3 regions of the Paenibacillus vandeheii genome follow, and region 3 is predicted to be linked to each of the others. Evidence: predicted binding sites of a transcription regulator. Region 3 holds the regulator's gene; each other region holds the start of a gene.

Region 1 (8,372 bases), on a different contig from region 3:
TAAGTGCCGAATATGCAAATCGCAATCCTTTGGTCATTTGTGTGCTCAAGGGTGCGTTTATATTTATGGCTGATTTGGTTAAAAACATTACGGTACCTGTTGAGATGGATTTCATGGCAGTATCGAGTTATGGCGCTTCCACCAAATCATCTGGCGTGGTTAAAATCATTAAGGATCTGGATGAATCCGTTGAGGGACGCGAGGTTCTAATTGTAGAGGACATTATTGATAGTGGACTCACGCTCAGTTATCTGATCGAACTCTTGCAGAACCGCGGCGCTGAATCCGTCCGTGTGGTTACGCTATTTGACAAGCCTTCAGGTCGCAAGGTTGAACTTGAAGCCCATTACACCGGCTTTGACATTCCGGATGCATTCATCGTTGGCTACGGCCTAGATTATGCCGAGAAGTACCGGAACCTCCCTTACATCGGGATTCTGAAACCGGAAGTTTACAGTAACTAATGCTAAAGCTAGTTCCAAGCCCACATCTGTTGGTGGCTTCTGTTGAGAAGCCATGTCGGGCTATGTTAAAATAATTAAAGTGTCTCGAGAGGAGGTAGGGGATGAATCGGTTCATCCGGAATTCTGGTTTTTATTTGATTCTTTTTTTAGTTGTGGTGGGGATAGTCCAGTTCGTCAGCAATGGCGGCGAAGCCACCGATAATCCTAGATATGATCAGTTGCGCACGGCGATCAAGGCCAATAACGTCTCTGAATTGACGGTTCAATTCAACGGTCAGACGTACCTCGTGACCGGTCAATACAGGGAGAAGCCTGACGGAGCCAAATCAGAAAATTTCTCAACGTATATTCCTCCTACGGATGAGGCAATTAGTGAGCTTGTAGCTGCAAGCGAAACAAACAAATTCCAATATCATCAGGAACCTATGAAAGGTGACAGCATCTGGTTGACGTTGCTGACCTCCTTTATTCCTTTGATCATTATGTTCCTGCTGTTCTTCTTCCTGTTTAATCAGGCTCAAGGCGGCGGCGGTAAAGTAATGAACTTTGGTAAAAGCCGTGCCCGTCTTTATAACGAAGAGAAGAAACGGGTTACGTTTGAAGATGTTGCGGGTGCTGACGAAGAGAAACAGGAGCTTGTTGAAGTCGTGGACTTCCTCAAGGACCCTCGTAAATTCGCAGCAGTAGGTGCACGGATTCCTAAGGGCGTATTGCTTGTAGGTCCTCCGGGTACAGGTAAAACCTTGCTCGCTCGTGCTGTTGCCGGTGAAGCAGGTGTACCATTCTTCAGTATTTCCGGTTCTGACTTCGTTGAAATGTTTGTCGGTGTCGGTGCATCTCGTGTACGTGACTTGTTTGAAAATGCAAAGAAAAACGCCCCTTGTATCATCTTTATCGATGAGATTGATGCTGTAGGTCGTCAGCGTGGTGCTGGTCTTGGTGGTGGTCACGACGAACGTGAACAAACACTCAACCAGTTGCTCGTTGAAATGGATGGTTTCGGAGCCAATGAAGGTATTATCATCGTTGCTGCAACGAACCGTGCAGATATTCTGGACCCTGCCTTGCTACGTCCAGGACGTTTTGACCGTCAAATTACGGTTGATCGCCCTGACGTGAGAGGTCGTGAAGCGGTTCTGAAAGTACACTCACGCAACAAGCCACTCACCAAAGATGTGAAGCTGGACATCATTGCGAAGCGTACTACCGGATTCTCCGGTGCAGATCTGGAAAATCTCTTGAACGAATCGGCATTGCTTGCAGCACGTCGTAACCGTAAAGATATTTCCATGAAAGAAGTTGACGAGGCAATTGATCGTGTCATCGTAGGTACGGAGAAGAAAAGCCGTGTCATCAGTGACCGCGAGAAACGAATCGTTGCTTATCATGAAGCAGGCCATACCATTGTAGGTTACTTCCTGGAACATGCCGATATGGTACATAAAGTTACCATTATTCCGCGCGGACGTGCGGGTGGATATGTAATCATGTTGCCAAAAGAAGATCGTATGCTTGTTACTAAGCAAGAATTACTGGACAAAATTACTGGACTCCTTGGCGGCCGTGTTTCCGAAGAACTGTTTATCGGTGAAATCGGTACGGGTGCATACAGTGACTTCCAACAAGCGACGGGTATCGTCCGTAGCATGGTTATGGAGTATGGTATGAGTGAGAAGCTGGGACCTATGCAGTTCGGTAGTTCGCAGGGACAGGTATTCCTGGGTCGTGATATCGGTCACGAACAGAATTACTCGGATTCCATTGCTTACGAGATCGATCAGGAAATGCAACGCTTCATTAACGAATGTTATGAGAAGTGTAAAGACTTGCTTGTTAAACATTCAAAAGAAGTGCATCTGATCGCTCAAACGTTGCTGGAAGTGGAGACATTGGAAATGGATCAGATCAAGCAATTGATCGAGACAGGTGCCCTGACTCCAAAAGATGAGAACAGCAACGATGGAGAAGGTACGCCTAGCGAAGGCGGAGAAGCGATCATCGACAACATCGGTGATGTACGCGTCCGTATCCAAGGCAAAGATGAAACGCCTGAGCCGCCAGCCGGAGATATTCCTAACGAAGCTCCGAATCTGGACAAAGGAAGCAGCAATGACCCGGATGATGGTGGGACGAAGCCGACATCTTAATTTATAACAACCATCTGTCTATAGGACAGATGACAAAGAGAGCCCGCGGGCTCTCTTTTTTTATGGATTAATTCAAATTGTAGAGATAATGATAACCGGGAGCTTTAGGGCGTACTACGTAGGAAATGGGCGGTTATGCCCTTGTTCTGGGGCGTTTTCATTTATTGACAGAGTCGTGAACGTTGTGTACATTAGGTGTTAAACCGCTTGTGATTCGTTTCTCAAGCGAAAATAACGACTTGGATTTGCCATATGAAACAGCGTATGAGGCTGTCCCGATAAGGAGAGGATCACAGGTGGAAGCTCTGGCTTTAGAGCGCAAGGCTGAGATGAACCGGGAGCTGCGCGAGCGGCTGATGGAGTTGAAGAAGGAACGGAATGCCATTATTCTAGCCCATTATTATCAACGTGACGAGGTGCAGGAGGTCGCTGACTTCCGAGGGGATTCGTTCCTGCTCGCTCAGAAGGCAGCACAAACCGATGCGGATGTTATCGTTTTCTGTGGAGTTCATTTTATGGGTGAAAGCGCTAAAATTCTTGCTCCTAACAAAACGGTGATTATCCCTGACGAGCGTGCAGGCTGCCCAATGGCAGACATGGTGAACGTTGAAGGCTTACGTAAATTGAAAGCACAGCACCCGAATGCCAAAGTTGTAACGTATATCAATTCATCAGCTGAGATCAAGGCGGAGACCGACATCTGTTGTACATCGGCCAATGCTGTCAGAGTCATTCAATCTGTTGATTCCGATGAAATCATCTGGGTGCCAGATAAAAATCTGGGACATTATGTGCAACAACATACAGACAAGAAAATGATTATTTGGGAAGGTTACTGCAATACCCACGATATGCTGACGGTCAAAGACGTGGTTGAGATGAGAGCGAAGCATCCTAATGCCGAGTTCGTTGTTCACCCCGAATGTCGTCCTGAAGTTGTCGAGATGGGTGATTTCGTAGGTAGCACAACCGCCATTCTGGAATATTGTAAAAATTCGTCCGCTAAAGAATTTATCGTAGGCACCGAGGATGGTACAGGATACCAGCTGCGTCTGGATAGCCCGGATAAACAATTCCACTTTGCTACCAAGTTCCTCGTATGTCCGAACATGAAGGTTAATAACTTGAAAAAGCTGGTTAAATGTCTGGAAACGATGAAGCCGCAAATTTACGTGCCACCAGCCGTTGCAGACAAAGCCAGAGAATCACTAGAGCGCATGTTACTGGTGAAGTAGCATGCGCTACTCTTGCTCCAAGACAGGTGAAATAACATGATACCGCAATATTTAGTGGATTTTGATCTGTCCGCGCTGCCGATGGTGGAGACGGATGTGCTGGTTATTGGTTCAGGCATTGCTGGTTTGTTTACTGCGATCAAGGCGAGCGAACAACGCAGTGTATTGATGATCACGAAGAAGTCGTTACTGGAAAGTAACACCCGGTATGCGCAGGGGGGCATTGCTGCGGTTATTGCTGAGGATGATTCACCTGCCTACCATTTGCAGGATACACTTGTTGCAGGAGCGGGATTATGCCGCTCCGAAGCAGTAGAAGCATTGGTGAACGAGGGCCCGGACGGAGTGAAGGAACTGATTCGTCTGGGTACTTTGTTTGATCTGGAGAACGGCGAGTTGGCGTTGACGCAGGAGGGTGCGCACAGCCACCGCCGTATTTTGCATGCCAATGGGGATGCAACGGGATATGAGATTGTACGTGCGCTGGCTGCACAGGCGAATGAACATCCTGGGGTTGAAGTGTGGGATGAGCATTTTGTCATTGACCTGATTACAGAACAGGGAGAATGTATAGGTGCGTTGGTTCAGAAGGCTGATGGTTCGCAAGTATTTGTGAAGGCAGAAGCAACTGTACTATGCTCTGGCGGGGCGGGGCAGTTGTATCGTTACACAACTAATCCGGAAGTGGCTACAGCAGATGGTGTGGCAATGGCCTATCGTGCCGGAGCGGTTATCCGGGACATGGAGTTTATTCAGTTCCACCCCACCTCCCTTTGTTATCCAGGCGCACCACGCTTCCTGGTGTCCGAGGCTGTACGTGGCGAAGGAGCCTATTTGCGTAATGTGAAAGGTGAGCGCTTCATGGAACGGTATCATGCACAGCTTGAACTGGCACCACGTGATATCGTAGCCCGGGCTATCGTCAGTGAAATGGAATCGACGAACAGTACATTTGTATATCTGGATATCACTCATGAGCCGGCAGAGATGATTAAACATCGGTTTCCTACCATCTATGAGACTTGCATGCGTTACGGGCTGGATATGACAACAGACTGGATTCCAGTCGCTCCTGCAGCACATTACATGATGGGCGGAGTGAAGACGGATCTTAGCGGAGAGAGCAGCATCGGCAGGTTATTTGCCTGCGGGGAAGTATCTTCTACAGGAGTACATGGAGCTAATCGCCTGGCGAGTAACTCTCTGTCTGAAGCAATCGTATTTGGACGGAGAATCGTTGATCGTATTCAATCCCTGCCTTCGCTTGCTCCTGTACAGACAACGATTCCCGCATCAACAAGCTTTCGCAGGGGAAGACAGGAAGAGCAGAAACCGGTTTCCGAAAGACGCTTGCGTTTACAAAAAATGATGGTGCGGCAGGTGGGGCTGCGCCGGAATGGTGCAAACCTGCAAGGGGCGATGGAGAAACTGCAACAGGAATTGCAATTTTTTGATCAGATATTTACGCACAAAGAAGAGATGGAATATGCCAACCTGTTGACCTGTGCCTGGTTGGTTACAACGGGAGCCTTACACCGTGAGGAAAGTCGGGGAGCCCACTACCGTGAGGATTTCCCGCAGCGTGACGATGCCGTGTGGCAGAAGCATAGTCTGCAGCAGCGAGAACAAGCGATTGTGGAGGAATTGATGTCATGATACTGAACGGATATAATGAAGGACTCATCGAATCAATCAAAAACTGGCTTCGTGAGGATGTCGGTGCAGGGGATGTTACCACAAGCGTGACGATACCCGCTGGTAGTCAATCCAAAGCCGTTATACATGCCAAAGACAATGGGATCATTGCAGGAATTACGGTAGCAGAACTTGTGTTTCAGGTAGTGGATCCCAGCCTTGTGTTCACACCGATGGTAAAAGACGGTGATACCGTTACGCATGGTACGATTTTGGCAGAGGTAGAAGGCAGCACACATAGCTTGCTTACAGGAGAGCGCTTGGCTCTTAACCTGCTGCAGCGCATGTCGGGTGTCGCTACCCGCACACGTACTTATGTGGATGCGTTGGAAGGCCTTTCTACACGACTGGTCGACACTCGTAAAACAACACCGGGACACCGCTTCCTTGAAAAATATGCAGTGCGGGTTGGTGGCGGAGCAAATCATCGATTCGGCCTCTATGATGCGGTCATGATTAAAGATAACCACATTAAGGGTGCAGGCGGGATTACCGAAGCGGTACAGCGTGCGCGAGCCGTCATTCCACATACGATGACCATTGAAGTGGAGACCGAAAACCTGGAACAGGTCAGAGAAGCCTTGCAGGCTGGAGCAGATATCATTATGCTGGATAACATGCACCCGGATCGGATGCGTGAGGCTGTTGCTCTTATTCGTGAGCAGGCTCCGCATGTGAAGGTTGAGGCATCGGGCAACGTCTCGCTAAATACCATTCGTGGTATTGCTGGGAGCGGAGTGGATGTAATTTCAGTTGGCAGGTTAACCTACTCTTTTGAGAGCCTGGATATTAGCCTGGATTTAAACGAAAAGAAAGAGGGGTGAACCTCTTTGATTCTTGTGGTAGACGTGGGCAACAGCAACATCGTCCTCGGCGTGTATCAGGGCCGGGAGTTGCTCCACCATTTTCGCCTGAGCACATCCCGTCAGTCGACAGTGGATGAATACGGCGTATTGATTTATAATTTATTTCATATGTCGGGTATTTCAACACGCGACATTGAAGGTGTGATCATCTCATCCGTGGTTCCGCCACTGGTGAATGTGATTGAAGCCATGTGTGAAAAATACGTAGGCAAAAAACCGTTACTCGTTGGGCCTGGTATAAGAACCGGCCTGAACCTGCGGTATGAGAATCCGCGTGAAGTTGGCGCGGATCGCATTGTTAATGCAGTAGCAGCCGTTGAGAAGTATGGCGGCCCTCTCGTTGTGGTCGATTTCGGTACAGCGACTACATTTGACTGTATTGACGAGAAAGGAAATTATCTGGGCGGGGCTATTGTACCCGGCATCCATATCGCAACCGAAGCGCTCTATGAACGAGCATCCAAACTGCCTCGCATTGAACTGGAGAAGCCCAAGAAAGTTATTGGTCGCAACACTATTCATGCCATGCAGGCCGGCATTATTTATGGTTATGCAGGTCAGGTGGACGGCATTGTGGAGCGTATTCGCGAGGAAATGGGAGCCAAACCCAGAGTCATTGCAACCGGAGGCCTTGCCAAGCTGATTGCAGAAGAAACACGCAGCATCGATGAAGTGGATCCGCTGCTTACGCTTGAAGGGCTGCGTATCGTTTATGAGCGGAACCGGGAAAGGTAAGAACAGAGACGGCAAACAGCGGGCTGGGGTTACAGTCGTATATGTTATGCCGTTTTTTCTATAACTGGCAATTACGCCAAAGGAGGCTGAATGACTTGGAAAACAACAACAAGCAAGACCGGTTAATTCGCGGTACAGCAATGAATGGAAGAGTTAGAGCCTTTGCTGTGCAGACGACGGAACTGGTTGAGGAACTGCGCAGAAGACATGATACGTTTCCCACGGCTACAGCTGCTATGGGGCGTACGGTTACAGCAGCAGCCATTATGGGTGCTATGCTTAAGGGAGAAGAGAAGCTGACTATTCAGGTCAAAGGCGATGGTCCCATTGGACAGGTTGTTGCCGATGCTAATGCGAAGGGTGAAGTACGTGGCTATGTAAGCAATCCGCATGTCCATCTGCCGAGCAATAGTATGGGCAAACTGGACGTTGCTGGCGCGGTCGGAACCGAAGGATTCGTGAACGTAACCAAGGATCTGGGGCTGAAAGAGCCTTATCGCGGCAGTGTACCGATTATTTCGGGAGAACTTGGCGAAGACTTTACGTACTATTTTGCCAAATCGGAGCAGACGCCTTCTGCCGTAGGTGTTGGCGTACTGGTGGATACCGACAATTCGGTGATTGTAGCCGGTGGATTCATTGTTCAGTTGCTGCCAGGTTTGACGGATGATGAGATTACCGTGATTGAAAAGGCCATCGGTACGATGCCGCAGGTAACATCGCTGCTGGATGAGGGTCATGGACTGGAAGAGTTACTTCGCCGCGTACTGCCGGATGTACAGATCATGGAAGAAATGGATATTCATTTCCACTGTGAGTGTTCACGTGAGCGGGTAGAGAAAACGTTGATCAGTCTAGGTCAATCGGAAATGGAACAATTGATTGAGGAAGAAGGCCAGGCTGAAGTGGTCTGCCAATTCTGTAACGAAGCTTACGATTTCAACAAGGAACAACTTGAGACCATTCTAGAGCAAGCCAAGAACTGATTCTATGCGGGGACGGGACGCGGAATGACAAGACAGGAAAAAGGGTTATGGACGGCTGTAATTGTCTTGACGCTTGGAATGCTGGTGATGGGTTCGGTTATGATTGTGCAAGGATTACGGACTGGACGTGATGGGGCAGAATCGCCTCAGGATGCCAATCAGGAAGATGGAAGTGCGGTAGCAACAATTAATGGCGAGGTCATCACGGACAAGGAATGGACTGAGGCCTTGAAACGGCGTTATG
Region 2 (8,372 bases), on a different contig from region 3:
GCTTCAATCCCAACGTGACTTCATGCAGCAGTACCTGCTCACAATAGGCGGCCCGAGCCAGTGTTATTGGAGATAACTGTACCTGAGTAATCCATTTTAGGATCTTATCCGGGTTGTCCTTGCACTGGTGAGCCATCTCCGGGTTGAAAAAATGGATGCCTTCAATCATATTCTCGCGGATATCCAAAAACTCTTGAGGAGTAATAAGCTCTTTGGCTATATAATCATCGAAAATGAGGGGTGTGTCATATTGGCAGTGGTAGGCTCGGCCAAAAGCCGAAATCAAGGATGTAATGCTGGTCTCATTTGGCTTCATGTTTTATCCTCCCGTACAAACAAAAATAAGATTCCCCCTGGCCAGGAGAACCTTAGTATATACGGAATGTTTTTATATGTAAATTATAGCATAAAAAGATTTTTTTGTCAATCTAAATTTACGGGATGATCCGACAGATTAAAGTGGCTTTCTTTGCCCCTCCACTCCAATCTGTCTTCTCCCTTCCTCATACCACTCAGCTCGAAAAGGTTAAGCGTCCAATCCGTACTCCTTCACTTCACGATTGCGGTTCAACACCGCATGCAGTACAAAACCAAGCACCGCAATGCCCGCCGTGACAGTCGCCAGCCATGCTACAGGAATCAGTCCCTGTTTGTCATACATGACGCCCATGGCATACGGTCCGATAACCCGGCCAACCGCACCAATTCCACCGGATATCCCGATGTAGAAGGGTGCTGATCTTCCCGCATGCTCTGAGATGAATGCCGGGGTAGCCGGTGAGATCAGCATTTCCCCAAAGGTAGCCAGTACCATCGCAAGCACCATACCTGGATAGCTGTACATGGTGATCATGACGATGTAGGCCGATCCGTAGAACACCGCACTTGCGGTCATCTGAGCGGTCGATGTACGTGCTATCGTGCGCTTGACCCAACTGGTGAAGGGTTGTCCCACAAAGATCAGTACTCCGTTCAGGGTCCAGAGCAGACCGTACATCCTTTTCTCCATACCCTCGGAAATAATATACGGGGACACCCCTGTATTCCAGATGGAATTACCGAACAGCAGGAACAGCACGCCCAGGCTCATGAACAGGTATAATCTAGTATTACCCAGCAGCGCCCAGACGCCTGGTCCACCTTGAATCGTTTTGCGTTTCGTCAGATGCACTTCACCCTGATCCGGTTCTACCCGCGACAGATAATACCAGAAGAAGATTGCAAACCCGGCCGAGGTCACCCCGTTCAGTACAAAGCTGAGGTGATAGGAAAAGTCCGCCAGGAAACCACTAAGCGCCGTACCAATAGCCACACCGATATTGTTGGCGACATAGATCACATTGAACAATTCCCCGCGTCGCTCCGCAAACCGGAAGCCGATAAAGGCTTGAATCGCTGGCAGCGACAATGAACTAAACAGGCCAATCCAACCCATCGCACATATAAACACAACCCAATACGCGCTAATCCACGGCAGAGCAAACAGACCCACAGCATTTAACGCCAGTGATCCGATGATCAGCTTCTTGACACCCACCCGGTGGTACAATGCACCGCCGAGCAATTGCCCGAAGATACCGCCCAGCGACTGAATCAGAATGACAAACCCGGCGTTAGCCATCGTGCGCCCAAGCTCGTCAAATACATACATCGTGGTCAAGGGCCACATTAAGGCACTGCCTGTCGCATTGACCAGACTTGCCAGCAAAAATATTTTTACTTCTTTTGGATATGTATCCAGCCATCTCATCATCTTGTATATTCTCCTTAGCACCTTCAAAAAGCGTGTTGCATAAAAAATAGACCCTTGCCCTGACGGCATGATCAGCCAGAGCGAAGGCCATTCGAATTCTGAATTCTCGATTATATTGTAATTTTAAATTTAATGATTTGCTCTTTGCATTCACCTTACAATCTACCCTTTGTTCATCTTACCTGAAAAGATCCGATCTGCAAGCACTTCATTGACGCTTCACTTCGACAGTGGCCGAGAAGAATGTAGCCCCGTTGCCCATGTCGGACAGACGATTGGACGTGAGCGAATTCGCCCGCTGTTTTTTGCCATTGCCATCCCACCATAAGCCTTGACTAATCACTGTTCCTGGCAGCATGGATTCACTTACTTTGGCGGTCAGCTCAATGCGGCCACGGTCGTTCCATACGACCACTGCATCCCCGTCCTGCACCTGTCTGCGAGCGGCGTCTTCTGGGTGTATTTGCAATAGTGGCATCTTCTCCAAGCGTTGATGTTTGGCCGAATTGGCAAAGGTGGAATTCAGGAAATTATGGTTCGGTGGCGACAGAAACATCAGCGGATAGACGTCCGCAGGTCCAGCCGGGTTCTCCCCGTCATATCCTTCAACCAGTGCACTGTACGCAGGTAACGGCGGCAATCCTCGCTGAGCCATCGTTTCCGAGTACAGCTCAATTTTCCCCGAAGGTGTGGGCAGCTGATCCAAATAGGACTCATGTGCAGACATATCCAGCTTGACGAAATGATGCTGCTTCAGCCCCTCCAAGGTTACTCCGTTCATGTAAGGATTGCCCGTACCCTGGAGTGCTCCCTCAATCATCTGTTCAGGTGTCTCACCGAAAATCTCCGGCTCATACCCCATCGCCTGTCCAAGCAAGGAGAACAACTCAACATTACTCTTGCTCTCACCCAAAGGCGCAATGACCGGCTCTTGCAAATGAACATACTGATGCCAGTAGGATGTATACAGATCTGTCGTTTCAAATGAAGACGTCGCAGGCAGCACAATATCCGCGTATTTCGCTGTATCCGTCATGAACAGATCATGGACAACCGTGAACAAATCCTCCCGTGCAAAACCTCGCATCACCCGCTCGGTATCCGGTGCCACCACCAGTGGATTGCTGCAATAAACCATCAACGCCCGGATCGGCTGCTCCGCTTCCAGCAGTGCTTCGCCAATCCGGTTCATGTTCACCACCCGCGACTCCGGATTCTGCCGCAGCTCTGGACGCTCCAGCGCATCGCTATTCGTGCTCGCGTAGCTGTTGGTACGGATAGCACCGCCGCCGCGCTTCAACCACTGGCCTGTAATGGCAGGCAGACAGGCTACGCTGCGCACATTCATGCCACCATTATCGTGATGCTGGAGGCCATTGCCGATATGAATGTGGGCCGCCTGTGCGTTACCGTACAGCTCAGCTAGCTTCACGATATCCGCTTCGGGCACACCTGTAATACGTGCAACGCGCTCAGGGGTGTAGCTGCGGACATGATCACGCAGTGCCTCATGGCCGAGGGTATACTTTTGCATAAAAGCCTCATCCGTCAGTCCCTGCTCGAACAGTACATGCATTAATCCGAGTGCCAGTGCGCTGTCTGTACCCGGGTAGAGTGGAATGAACCAGTCGCCCCATTGGGCGGTCCGATTGCGATGAACGTCGATGACGACGATTTGAGCTCCCTTTTTGCGGGCTTTCTCAGCCAGAACAACCTGGTGCATATTGGTGCTGACGATGTTCCCACCCCACACCAGAATGACATCTGCATGTTCCGTGTCTTCGGGCAAGGTTCCCCGGTTTGCACCCATCGTATATTTCCAGCCGGTATTTCCGGCCGCATTACAGATCGTCTGTTCCAGCTTACTCGCGCCTAGCGCATTGAAAAATCGACGATCCATGCCATCCACACCAAGAATGCCCATGTTTCCATAAAAGCTGTATGGCAGGATGCTCTCCGGTCCGTAGGTATCTGACAGTGAACTGAATTTCGCCGTAATCTCGCGAATGGCCTCATCCCAGCTGATTCGCTCGAACTGGCCTTCGCCCTTGGCTCCGATGCGTCGCATCGGATATTGCAACCGCTCGGGGTGATACACCCGCTCCGTCATATTTCGGACCTTGTTACAGATGGCGCCTTTTGTAATCGGATGGTCCGGATTGCCCGCTACCTTCACGATTTTACCGTTCTCCTTATGAAGCAGCAGGCCGCAAGTATCTGGACAATCGAGCGGGCAAACCGCCGGAAATACGCCATTCTCCTGGTCGATCATATACATGTTCCTCCCCCTTCAAAGCTATCCTCATATCATATCTTGTTCATGGTAATCGCGTAAAGAGAACAGACTTTTTTTCATCGCTACAGCCGCTCGAAATTTTCCAAAAAAATCTTTTTACCTCTTGATTCAATCCCCAAATTCAGGGGTAAATTAAAAATAAGGCATTAGGCTAGTGTTTCCCCACTTCCTCCTCATGCCATATCATGGACCACTCCCGAAATTCGCCATGAACAGGTTTCGTTCCCCCGAACCTTGTCATGGCGAATTTATTTTGTGTGGATATTTTTGCATCAGAAAAAAGGCAATTCCTTTCCCGTCCATTAAGGCATAGCAGATCGCTATGAATTGAACGAGATCAGAATCACCTCTCCTGCTTCTTTAAACCGTCTTTGCACCCATAACCTTGGCTATAGCTCTAATTCTAATACTCGGCAAATTCCCGCTACGCCTGCTTACTCCACATCGCTCTGGCTTCCGTCTCTACAGGCTGGGCCGCCATTGCCACCTCAGGCTTCACTTCCGGCTCTTGCCTGCGCAGGTACACCATCCAGTAGGCAGCCGCGACAAACAGCGCCCCTCCTGTCAGATTGCCAAGCCATACCGGAATGAAATTCATGACATATTGTCCCCACGAATAATGCCCTTCAAAGATCGCCGCAGGAATCAGGAACATGTTGGCGACAACGTGCTGAAATCCAATAGCCACAAAGGCCATCGTTGGAAACCAAATCCCCAGTACCTTGCCGCTCATCGTATCCGATGCATAGGAAAGCCACACCGCAAGAGCTACCAGCCAGTTACAACCGATCCCGGATATAAACGCCTGAAGAAAGCTGTCGTCCAGCTTATGCCCAGCCATATCGACCACTTTGGTCAAATAGGCACCCTCTGCCGTCAGACCGAGCACATGCCCAAACGCATAGGCCACAAAGATCGCCCCAAGGAAATTACCTATTGTGACTAAGGTGAGATTCTTCAGCATGTTGCCTGCGGACAGTTTGCGTGCAATCGTCGCGAGTGGAACAGCCATCATATTGCCTGTCAGCAGTTCCCCGCCGCCAATCAGCACCAATATTAAACCTACCGGGAACACGGCTGCACCAATCAGGTTAACCAAGCTGCCCCATTCTGCCGGAGCAGAGGCAATGACCCGAATATCCAGCAGGAATCCGAGCGCGATAAAAGCGCCTGCCAGAAAACTGAGTATCAATACGGAGGACACCGGATTTTGAGCTTTCTTCATCCCCGTATGCGCCGTATATTGTGCAACCTCAAGAGGTGTTTTTGCTGCCATAACGATCCTCTCCTTCATAGTTCATGACATCATAATTCAACTTGTTTGGTTGATATGTTCATTGTATCGCGAAGGTTTCGAGAGGTTTGTTACTTTTATCACAAAGTATGAAAACTGTGCTAGCACGCCAGCGTGACCACACTTCCATCCGAGAGGATGCACCCTCAAGCCAATCTCAAAAAACAAAAAGAACTACCGCAGGATGCGGCAGTTCCCGTATATATCAGCAGTATCCGTTATACCATCGCTGGTGTTTTCACTTCTACTGGAGGTAACGCCTGAAGACCAGCCGAGTTCAGGAAGTTCCACGGTTTGTTGTAATGTGGCTGGAAGAAGAAGTCGATGAAGGCCAGCTCATCTACCGTCATGTTGTTCTGGATGCAGACAGAGATTGTATTGATCGACTGTGTCAAATCAGCCTGTGACATGATCTGTGCACCAACAATGCGGCGGGTAGCCTGTTCATAGATCACTTTGAGCAGCAGCTTCTCAGCTGTTGGCATGAACTCCGGACGGTAAGCATCTTCAAGCGTTACCGCTTCAACAACCAGACCTTCGTCAGCAGCAGACGTTTCCGTCAGACCTGTGCCTGCAATATTTTGCTCATATATTTTTATCCCTGATGTGCCTTGTGTACCCATGTACTGTGTCGTAGGACGAATCAGGTTGCGTGCTACGAGTGTACCCATCCGAACGGCATTGGTTGCCAGTGGGATGTACGCTGCTTTGCCAGTTGGGTTGTAATGAATTGCACAGCTGTCTCCAGCAGCGAAGACGTCTTTCTGGCTGGTTTGCATATATTTATCCACGATGATTGCGCCGTTCGGCAGCATATCCACCTGACCTTTGAGCAGTTCGGTATTTGGCCGGAAACCAATGCACAGAATAACGAGGTCTGTTTCAAATTCTCCCTTGGATGTAATGACCTTGTTCACTTTGCCATTCTCTCCGGTGAATTTCTGTACTGTTTGGCCCAAAGCCAGCTTGATACCGCGTCCAGTCAACGTTTCTTCAATGGCATCCGTGAACTCGGGGTCCAGATATTTGTTCAGAATCCGGTCCACGCTATCAATCAGTGTAACTTCCTTGCCGTTCATTTGGAAAGCCTCTACCAGCTCGATGCCGATGTATCCAGCTCCAACCACAGTAATGCGTTTGGCATCCTTCGCCTTTTCTATGATGGTATTGGAATGGTTGTAGTTTTTGCAAAGTAAAATGTTGTCCATTTCGATGCCTTCCAGCTTCGGTACGACAGGCCATGAACCCGTTGTTACAATCAGCTTGTCGAACGTATCTTCGAATTCTTCCCCGGTTGTCAAGTTTTTAGCCTGAAGTTTGTGACCTGCAGCATCTACTGACGTCACTTCATGAAGCATTTTGGTAACGACACCTAGCTCGGCCAGTTGGTTAGGAGAAGAATAGAACAATCCGTCTGGATCTTTCACCACACCACCCACATACAGCGCAATACCACAGGATAAGAAGGAGATATTGTCATTGCGCTCATACACGGTAATGGTAGCATCCGGGTACAATTTGGCGGTGTTAACGATGGCTGCGGTTCCTGCATGTGTACATCCAATAACTGCGATTTTCATGATAAGGTTCCCCCTTGGAGTATATAAATATGAAATTGAATATAACGTCATTGTATTTGTGAAATATTTCACTTCTTAGTGAATACCTTATATGTGATTTATTTCACTTTATACACTTATTATAATGTGATCTTTTTCACATTACAAGGGGTTAATCAAAATAAATTTGTCGGACGTGTTTTTTCTTTACGATTAAACGAGCCATTGACTCATCTTCATTGACTTTAGTTTTCCCTGCTTATGGCTGATTTATGCTCCAACAAAGCGCAGTAACTTCCAATGAAGCACGTTTGCAGAGAGGATATTGCGCTTAAAAATGACTACAAAAAAAAGCCTGTCCTCCAATTATGGAGGCAGGCTTCTTCATTCTATTTTATACGCCAAGCAGCTTTTCAATCTCTGCAGTCATGGATTCCGGGGATTCTTTCGGTTCAACACGCCCTACAACTTCACCTTCACGATTCACGAGGAACTTGGTGAAATTCCATTGGATGCTGTTATCTTCACCAACACCAGGTTGCTGCTCACGCAGATACTTGAACAATGGATGAGCATCTTCACCATTGACGTCGACCTTGGCAAACACCGGGAAATTAACGCCATAGTTAATTTGGCAGAATGATTCTGCTTCTTCACTTGACCCCGGCTCCTGGCCGCCAAACTGGTTACATGGGAACCCAAGCACAACCAAACCTTGATCACGATAGCGATCATAGAGCTTCTGCAATTCACCGTATTGTGGAGTCAGTCCACACTTGCTGGCTGTATTGGCGATCACCAATACTTTGCCTTGATACAGATCGAGTGGCACTTCCTGATTTGCGGTCGTTACCGCCTGATACGAATATACGGACATGACTGATTCCTCCCATGAGTATGATGTAGGTTGGGCTGCAATTATGTACTGTTATGTACTGTAACGATTGCGGCACACAGCCTGTCTCCATATTATAGACCTGAGGCGAACAATTACCAAATCTGCGATTATATCCTGCCCAGGATCGTCCGTAGAAGTATCCTTCGTCCATCCACACAGCTAAGACCTTTTAGCCACATTTGGCAGCCAAAATCAATCATAGCCCTCTCGCCGCTCTGCCTTGGTCCATTTCCTCCCAGAATGCGAATAAGCCGCGTGCATAATGCACAGCGGCTTCATTCTATCGTTGAGGACCACCTACGGCCCGTTTCATTAAATTCCTGTCGCGTGACGAACGCGTTGCTCCGTCCGTCCTCCAGCATGAACCATTGCACTGTTCATGACCACTTGTTCTGGAGGTGCGGAATGCTGGCGTTCACCCGCGAGAGCGTAAGGCAAGCAGAGCGGTACACCGGAACGCGGATCAATCACGATATCAGCTTCAATGTTGAATACTTGGCGAAGCACATCAGAGTTCATAACCTCTACGGGTGAACCCGTAGCGATGGCTTTACCTTTTTTAATACCAATCA
Region 3 (8,372 bases):
TCTGGATACGATTGATTTCCTGAAGATCACGTTCCCATCACTGGGCTCTTATCAACTCGGATATGTGTCTTCAGAATTCGGATTTCAGCATGACCGCCCTCATCAGGCAGACAGTGATGCTCTTGCGACAGCTTTTGTATTACTGAAGTGTCTCGATGAGCTGCGTGCATTGCCTCTGATCACGATTCAGCGCCTCAGTGATCTGTTTGCGCCAGAAGATAGCGACTTGGGTTGGTTCTTCGACGGAATGCGTACTGAGAAGGAATCAGAGCCGATTCAGGACCTGGATGGTCATACGTATTATCGCCAGCTCGCCCTGAACGTGAGTGACTGGACTGATATAGGTTCACCACGTGATGAGCGGGAGGGTAACCCGCTGGAAAACGTAAGTTTTGAGCAGTTTATGGATCAGGTTAGAGATAACCTGAAGGAGACGCTGGACCATTATGAGGAGCGCGAGGCGCAGACTCAGATGTTCAGCAGTGTACGACAAGCGTTGGATGAAGAGAAGCATCTATTGATTGAAGCTGGAACGGGTACAGGCAAATCGCTTGGTTATTTGTTGCCTGCTATCTATGAAAGTGTGAAACAGGAACAGAAAGTCATGGTCAGCACACATACCATCAACCTGCAGGAGCAATTGAGAGAGCGGGATATTCCTATGCTGACCCAAGTGGTTCCGTTCCCGTTCAAGGCAGCGGTGTTCAAAGGACGTGGGCACTATCTGTGTCTGCGTAAGTTTGAGCATAAAATCAATAAACGTGAATTCGCTACACCGAAAGAGGATTATTTTACAGCAGCTCAGATGATTGTCTGGCTTACCCAGACGGAGACTGGAGACGACGAGGAGCTTAATCTAAGCGGGCGCGGTGGAGACTTCTGGGAGACGGTACAGAGTGAGTCTGAATCCTGTCTTGGACGCTCCTGTCCTTGGTTCCGTAAATGTTTCTATCATCGGGCCAAACATGAAGCCGGGCTGTCCGATATCGTCATAACGAATCATTCGAAATTGTTTACGGATGTCAAAGCAGCACATCAGCTGCTGCCAGCCTACGAAAGTCTTGTCATTGATGAGGCACATCATCTGGAGGATGTAGCAGGTAAGCATCTTGGTCTTCACATGAAATATTTTACGTTGGTTCATACATTGACCCGACTGTTTAAAGATAGCCGTAATGGCCAACTTCCGATGCTTCGTTCTCAACTGTCGGGTCATGAAAATTCGGTACAGTGGGGCTCCATGATTGATCAGATGTTCCCGCTTGCCGTTGAAGTTAAGGAGATATGGGATCGACTAAGCGATACACTGTTTGGCCTGCTGCCTGAACGTAGCGATGCTTCTCCAGGCGAGACTGGACAATTTTCACTTAGACTGAAGCCTTCGCAAAAACCGGCCAAATGGCAGGAATTGCAGGACGTAGAAAACCAAATCTATGTAACCCTAGGTGATTTGATTCGTAAAGGCGACAAGCTGCTGCTTGAAGTGAAAGAAGATCAGGATGATTATCAGTCCGATAGTCTGATTACGGATATCTCAGGACTGCTCAAGGACTTGGCAACGATCAAGGATAATCTGCGTTTCTTCATGCGAATGGATGATGCCAATACCGTGTACTGGATGGAGGCTAGCGGCCAGTTCCGCAGTAAATCACTGCAGCTCTATGCCGTTCCTGTCGATGTCAGTGCGCAATTGAAGGATATGTTCTTTGATAAAAAGAAAAGCGTTGTGCTTACATCGGCTACGCTCTCCGTTGACAAGTCATTTCAATTCATGATCGAACAGCTTGGCTTGCAGGAAGCTGCCGAGAATAACCGCTTGTTGACATCCATGCTGCCGTCACCATTCAACTATCGCGAACAGGCCCTGCTCGTCATTCCGCGTGATTTCCCAAGTGTGAAGGGCAGTGTAGGTGATGCCCACTTTGTGGATATGCTCGTGCATTCGCTCGCGGAAACGGCTATCGCGACTCGTGGACGCATGATGGTGTTGTTCACCTCCTACCGCATGCTGCGCCAGGTCTATGACCCGCTTAAGGAGGCCTTGTCAGGTAATGATATCTCTTTGCTCGGGCAAGGGGTGGACAGCGGCAGCCGTTCCAAGCTTACACGCCGCTTCCAAGATGCGAAAGCAACTGTACTTCTTGGCACAAGCAGCTTCTGGGAAGGAGTGGACATTCCTGGAGAGGCTCTGACCTGTCTTGCGATTGTCAGACTGCCGTTCCAGCCACCAAATCACCCATTAGTTGAAGCGAAGAGTGAGCTTTTGCAGCAACAGAAGAAAAATCCGTTTATGAAGCTGTCCGTGCCGCAAGCCGTTATCCGCTTCAAACAGGGATTCGGCAGACTGGTTCGTACGGGCAAAGACAGAGGTATTGTGATTGTATACGATACACGTGTCATTGAAGCATATTATGGCAAGTACTTTTTATATTCATTACCAGGTCCCAAAATGGAACACATGCTCACAGAGCAGATGGTTCCTCGCATTTCGGAATGGCTTGAGAGACCAACCGATGAACAGCAATAACAGCTATGCTCTGTAGCTTATATGATTGCATGAAGCCACTAATTGGCGGTAAAATTGAGCAATATCATTCATTCGTTTCATGAATAGTGAGTAAAGCGATTAAAGAAGTAATTTAAGCAATTATCCATTATATAACAAAGAGCATCCTGTTTAATTCAGTCATCTTTTTGCATCGTTTTAGACAGGGTGCTCATCTTTTCATCTATCTATCGTGGCCTTGGTAAGGGGGAGCAATGAATGAAATCAGATAAAATTTCGGAAGCCGTGGTGCGAAGATTGCCTGTTTACTTGCGTTATTTGAATGAACTGCATCAGCGCGAAGTCAATACGGTTTCTTCACAAGAACTTGGATTGAGACTGGATTTGAATCCGGCTCAGATTCGTAAAGACCTGGCTTACTTCGGTGACTTTGGTCGTAAAGGGATCGGATATGACGTTTCATATCTCATCGAGAAGATCCGCCATATTCTGAAAATAGACCAGCAGATCAATGTAGCTCTTGTCGGAGCAGGTAATTTAGGACACGCCTTATCCAATTACAATGCCTACCTCAAAGACAACATGAAAATTGTCGCTGTATTTGATGCCTACGGTCCGAAGATTGGAAGTCAAATCAACAGTCTGACGGTGCAACCGATGAATGAATTAACGGATTCGGTCAAAAAAGATAACATTCGTATAGGGATTATCACGGTTCCGGATACGGAAGCCCAAAATGTTGCCGATCAGTTGATTGAGTCAGGAATTGAAGCGATTCTGAATTTTGCGCCAACGATCCTGAAGACCCCGCCGCATATTCGCATTCATCATGCCGATTTTACGACGGATCTGCTTAGCCTTGCTTATTATTTGGAGAACGGAAAGGACGACGAGGAAGATGACGACAAATAGATGGGTAATTCACAACGGCAAATTTGCCGTCAGTGAGGGCACGAATTGGAAAGTGGTTCAAGGTTATATGGTTGTCGAGAATGACAAGATTGTGCATATTGGTGAGACTTTGCCGGAAGGAGACGAAAGTCTGACAAAGGTGGACGGAAAAGGACTGCTCTTCTTGCCGGGTCTGATCAATACGCATGGTCACGCAGCCATGTCGCTTCTGAGAGGTCATGGAGATGATTTGGCATTACAAGTATGGTTGCAGGAGAAAATGTGGCCAATGGAAGCCAAAATGACGTCTGAAGACGTATATTGGGGCACATCACTTTCCGTACTTGAAATGTTGAAAGGTGGAACAACAGCATTCCTGGATATGTATGATCATATGGATCAGGTTGCAAAAGTGGTGGAACAATCCGGCGTTCGTGCTGCTCTGGCACGTGGGGTAATCGGACTTTGCTCAGCGGAAGAACAACAGCGCAAGCTGGAAGAATCCGCAGCATTTGCCCGTCAATGGAATGGACAAGCAGACGGAAGAATTACAACCGTAATTTCTCCACATGCTCCCTACACTTGCCCTCCGGATTACATAGAGAAGCTGGTACAGGTTGCTCATGACCTGAATCTGCCTTTGCATACGCATATGTCTGAAACGCTTCGTGAAGTGGAACAGAACGTGGCTGACTACGGTCTGCGTCCGGTTGCACATCTGGAGAAGCTAGGATTTTTCTCCCGTCCATCTCTGGTTGCACATGCGGTACATCTGAATGATGAGGAGATCGAAATTCTTGCACGACATGATGTAGCAGTTTCCCACAATCCAGGCAGTAACCTGAAATTGGCTTCGGGTGTTGCACGAGTACCTGATCTGCTGAAAGCAGGGGTGACCGTGTCCCTCGGAACAGATGGACCAGCAAGTAACAATAACCTCGATATGTTTGAAGAGATGAGACTTGCTGCTTTGATTCACAAAGGTGTGTCCGGTGACCCTACCGCAGTGCCAGCAGGGGAAGCACTTCTGCTTGGAACTTCGTATGGTGCCAAATCCATATTCCTGAACAATACAGGAGCACTGCAAACAGGCATGAAGGCTGACTTCATCGCCTTGAATATTGAACAAGCCCATTTCTATCCGCATACGGATCTGATTTCCCATACCATATACTCTGCATCAGCCAAAGATGTAGAGCATGTGTGGGTGGATGGTAAACAAGTGGTTAAACATGGCGAATGTCTTACGATGGATGAAGAGCGTATTTTGCGTGAGTCTCAACTGGCATTTGACGGTCTGCTTGCCCGTTAATTCCAAGGACAGCATCGTCATAGGGAAAGGAAGTTCGGCTTTTGAAGAAAAAAAAGAAGTGGATATGGATTTCGCTGCTGCTCCTGGTTCTGATTCTGTTTGGACTTCAGCGTTATTATGTCTATGTTACCCAGGATCAGCGCAAGGAAGAGGCGTTGGCCATACAGGTGGCCCAGGAACAGGTCGGGATTACGTCACACGAAGACCTGCGTAAGTATGTCTGGGGGCAAAAAGACGGCGGAGACAACATATACTGGACCCTGATCGGTAAAAATAAGGATAACCAGGATGTATTGGTGTGGATCAAGTTTGATGAAAATAACAAGCCTGTGACAGGGACCAATGCGGTGCACAGTGAACTGCTGAAGAACGGCATGTCTGAAGCACAGATTCGAAATCGGTTCAGCTCTGAAGTTCCAGGCGGGGAGATCAAACGAATCATGCCAGGTGTTGTGAATGGAATCTATGTATGGCAAGTATATTATAACGATGCTACTCACAATTATTATCGCTTTTACCGCTTTAGTAACGGGGAACAGGTTGACCTAGTCTATACGATTCCGAATAGCTAGAATCAGCAGACGTACTATTTTCTAAAAAGAATACAGTAAAGAACCGGCAGACGGAAACCCGACTGGACCGGTTCTTTGACGTGTTTTCTTGATCATTTTGGATTTGAATAGTTAAAATTAATAATTTATTCATATTTTCGCCTTAGATATTGTATATACGATGTGATATACTCAAATATGTATTCAAGGATACATCAAACACAAATAAATCCTGTTAAACGCATCACAGGACTTTACGTACACATATTCATATTCTTGCCTACATGCTATAGAATGGGCCAAATTTTAGGAGGGGTAACTCACTTGAAGATAAAAGTATTGCCTATTGCTCTGACTGCCGTCATTTCAGCCGTTGTGTTGTTTGGAGGTTGGTTTGTGTATCGTCATGTGGCTGTGCAAAGCCCAATTGAAAAGATGGTTACCCAGTACGATGGAGTCAATGATGTACAATTAACTATTAACCGCAATGATGTACAGTTGAAACTCGATCTGCAGCCGGATGTTGATTTGGGCAGGTTGGTACAATATATTCACAAAGAAGGACAAACCCTGATTGGCACTCGTTCGTTGAAGCTGGATGTCGTGGATCATTCCAACGAAGCGCTGGAAAGCTGGTGGGGTAGCGCCATGTTTACCGTAGCTCAGGCTATGGAGAGCAAACAATACACCGAGATTACACCAACCTTGTCTAAAATGGCTACGAATGGGATCAAGGTAAACACAGCCATGGATGACAATAATGTATATGTCAGCCTCAGAGATGGAGATGCCAGCAAGTTTATTATTCTGCCGCGTGTGCCCGGTCAGATAGGAGTGTGGCCAAATGCCTAAATGGACGAAAGAAATTGCCATTGGATTTGTACCCGTATTAATTATCTTTCTCGCTTTTATCGGTGTAAACATGATTCCCATTCTGATCGCTGCAATGATTGTGGGAGCTTTGCTGCTCATGATGCAAATGCGTGGTGGAATTACGGTGGGTGCGGGTCAGGAACGCAAACGCAAGAAAAAAGGACCGTCCAAGCTGACTTTTGAAGAAATTGGCGGTCAGGAAAGTGCGAAGCAGGAGCTGCGGGAAGCGCTTGATTTTCTCATTCGACATGAGGAAATTCAGAAGTTTGGTATTCGTCCTTTGAAAGGGATCCTGCTCACAGGTCCTCCAGGAACAGGTAAAACCTTGATGGCCAAAGCTGCTGCTCATTATACCGACTCTGTTTTTGTAGCTGCTTCAGGCAGTGAGTTTGTTGAAATGTATGTCGGTGTGGGTGCCGGCAGAATACGGGATTTGTTTCGGGATGCGAGAACTCGTGCTGCAAAAGAAAATAAAGAAAATGCTATTATATTTATCGATGAAATTGATGTGATCGGTGGAAAACGGGAAGGTGGACAACAGCGTGAATATGATCAGACGCTGAATCAGCTGTTGACGGAAATGGATGGCATCTACTCTTCCGAAACACCGCGAATACTCGTGATCGCTGCTACAAACCGAAAAGAAATGCTGGATAGCGCGCTGACGCGTCCAGGACGTTTTGACCGTCATATTCAGGTGGACTTGCCGGATAAAAAAGGCAGAAAACACATATTGGAGCTGCATGCAGTCAATAAGCCTCTTCTGGAAGGGGTAAATCTTGAGAAGACAGCCGAAGAATCCTATGGCTTCTCTGGAGCACAGCTGGAAAGTGTGATGAACGAAGCTGCAATTTATGCGATGAGAGACGGGCTGCTCAACATTGAACAGCGTCATCTGTCCCTTGCAATTGATAAAGTAATGATGGGTGAGAAGACGGACCGCGAATCCAGCGTGGAAGAGAAAAAAAGAGTGGCTATTCATGAATTGGGACATGCCATTATGGCTGAACTGGTTCGTCCTGGCAGTGTGAGTCAGGTGGCACTCAGTCCGCGTGGACAGGCACTGGGATATGTACGTCATAACCCGCAGCAAGAACAATTTCTGTACACAAAGCGTTTCCTGGAAGAGCAGATCATGATTGCCCTCGGTGGTGCGGCAGCAGAGGAAATGTATTACGGTGGACGCAGTACAGGATCACGTAATGACTTTGAACAAGCAACGAATGTGGTACAGACGATGATGGCTTCCGGACTTACTTCGTTGGGTATTGTTAATATGGATATGGTAACGACGGAAGAATTGATGCGGGAGAACAAATTGATCCTGCAAGACCTGATGGAACAGACCAAACAATTGCTTGAAGAACAGCGGACAATATTCGACAATTCCCTTGACACGCTGCTCAGGGAAGAAGTGTTGTCTGGCGATCAATTTCGTTGTCAATTTCGTGACAGCGCCCTTCTACCGGCATAATTTATTTATGTCGGTTATTTTTTTTTACATTTCACTCGTGCTAAGATATTATTATATGTTGGGTCGAAATTTGTAATTTTCGGCGAACAGGGTACAATAGAGAAATAGAGAACCGAAAGGATGGAGCAGAACCATGTTTTTCAAAAAGATAGGAGTTGTCGGCGGCGGCACGATGGGACAAGGTATTTCCCAGATGCTTGCAGCCAAAGGACTTGATGTGCTTCTGGTGGAGCATACGACGGAGAAGCTGGATCATGCATATAACATGATTGAGACCAATCTTGACAAACAACTGGAGAAATGGGCTATTACGAAAGCGGAGAAGAAGTTGATTCTCTCCCGTATTACCAAAGTTGCTCATTTGGCTGAACTCGGATCTTGCGATATGGTTATTGAGACCATTTCCGAAGATCTGGACGCGAAAAAAGCGGTATTTAGTCAACTCGACCAAGTTTGCCCAAGCAACGTTATTCTTGCAAGTAATACATCCACGCTGAGTTTGACTGAGCTTGCAAGCTCGACCAAATTCCCAGAGCGTGTTATTGGTATGCACTTTATTCACCCGGTTTCCCGGGTTGATCTTGTAGAGATTATTCGTGGTCTGAAAACCTCAGATTCCACATTTGAAGAAACTAGACGTTTTGTGGAAGAAGTAGCAGACAAAAAAGGCGTTATGATCTATGAATCGCCTGGATTTGTTACGTCCAGACTGATCTGTCTTTTGATAAACGAAGCACTGCATGTATTGCAGGAAGGTGTCGCTTC

Evidence for each region. The regulator Rex, encoded in region 3, represses fermentation and respiration genes when NADH is low (regulators of the CRP and FNR family bind a similar motif). The targets are predictions, from matches to a motif close to TTGTGAAATATTTCACAA.
Region 1: the regulator Rex is predicted to act here: its motif matches at 2,819-2,836, upstream of nadA (quinolinate synthase NadA).
Region 2: the regulator Rex is predicted to act here: its motif matches at 5,412-5,429, upstream of P5G61_RS20370 (formate/nitrite transporter family protein).

The regions. Positions count from the first base shown of each region.
Region 1 covers NZ_JAROCD010000022.1:46,598-54,969, forward strand. The annotation lists gene hpt (hypoxanthine phosphoribosyltransferase) at 1-464, shown strand, start outside; gene ftsH (ATP-dependent zinc metalloprotease FtsH) at 566-2,611, shown strand; gene nadA (quinolinate synthase NadA) at 2,908-3,846, shown strand; gene nadB (L-aspartate oxidase) at 3,883-5,502, shown strand; gene nadC (carboxylating nicotinate-nucleotide diphosphorylase) at 5,499-6,365, shown strand; gene P5G61_RS29830 (type III pantothenate kinase) at 6,372-7,142, shown strand; gene hslO (Hsp33 family molecular chaperone HslO) at 7,238-8,128, shown strand; gene P5G61_RS29840 (peptidyl-prolyl cis-trans isomerase) at 8,153-8,372, shown strand, end outside.
Region 2 covers NZ_JAROCD010000010.1:92,194-100,565, reverse strand. The annotation lists gene P5G61_RS20385 (class I SAM-dependent methyltransferase) at 1-316, opposite strand, end outside; gene P5G61_RS20380 (MFS transporter) at 527-1,750, opposite strand; gene P5G61_RS20375 (molybdopterin-containing oxidoreductase family protein) at 1,962-4,025, opposite strand; gene P5G61_RS20370 (formate/nitrite transporter family protein) at 4,474-5,325, opposite strand; gene P5G61_RS20365 (FAD-dependent oxidoreductase) at 5,562-6,923, opposite strand; gene P5G61_RS20360 (glutathione peroxidase) at 7,297-7,779, opposite strand; gene P5G61_RS20355 (ABC transporter ATP-binding protein) at 8,113-8,372, opposite strand, start outside.
Region 3 covers NZ_JAROCD010000005.1:222,058-230,429, forward strand. The annotation lists gene dinG (ATP-dependent DNA helicase DinG) at 1-2,527, shown strand, start outside; gene P5G61_RS11465 (redox-sensing transcriptional repressor Rex) at 2,765-3,418, shown strand; gene P5G61_RS11470 (amidohydrolase) at 3,405-4,709, shown strand; gene P5G61_RS11475 (cell wall elongation regulator TseB-like domain-containing protein) at 4,751-5,281, shown strand; gene P5G61_RS11480 (hypothetical protein) at 5,585-6,112, shown strand; gene P5G61_RS11485 (AAA family ATPase) at 6,105-7,607, shown strand; gene P5G61_RS11490 (3-hydroxyacyl-CoA dehydrogenase family protein) at 7,741-8,372, shown strand, end outside.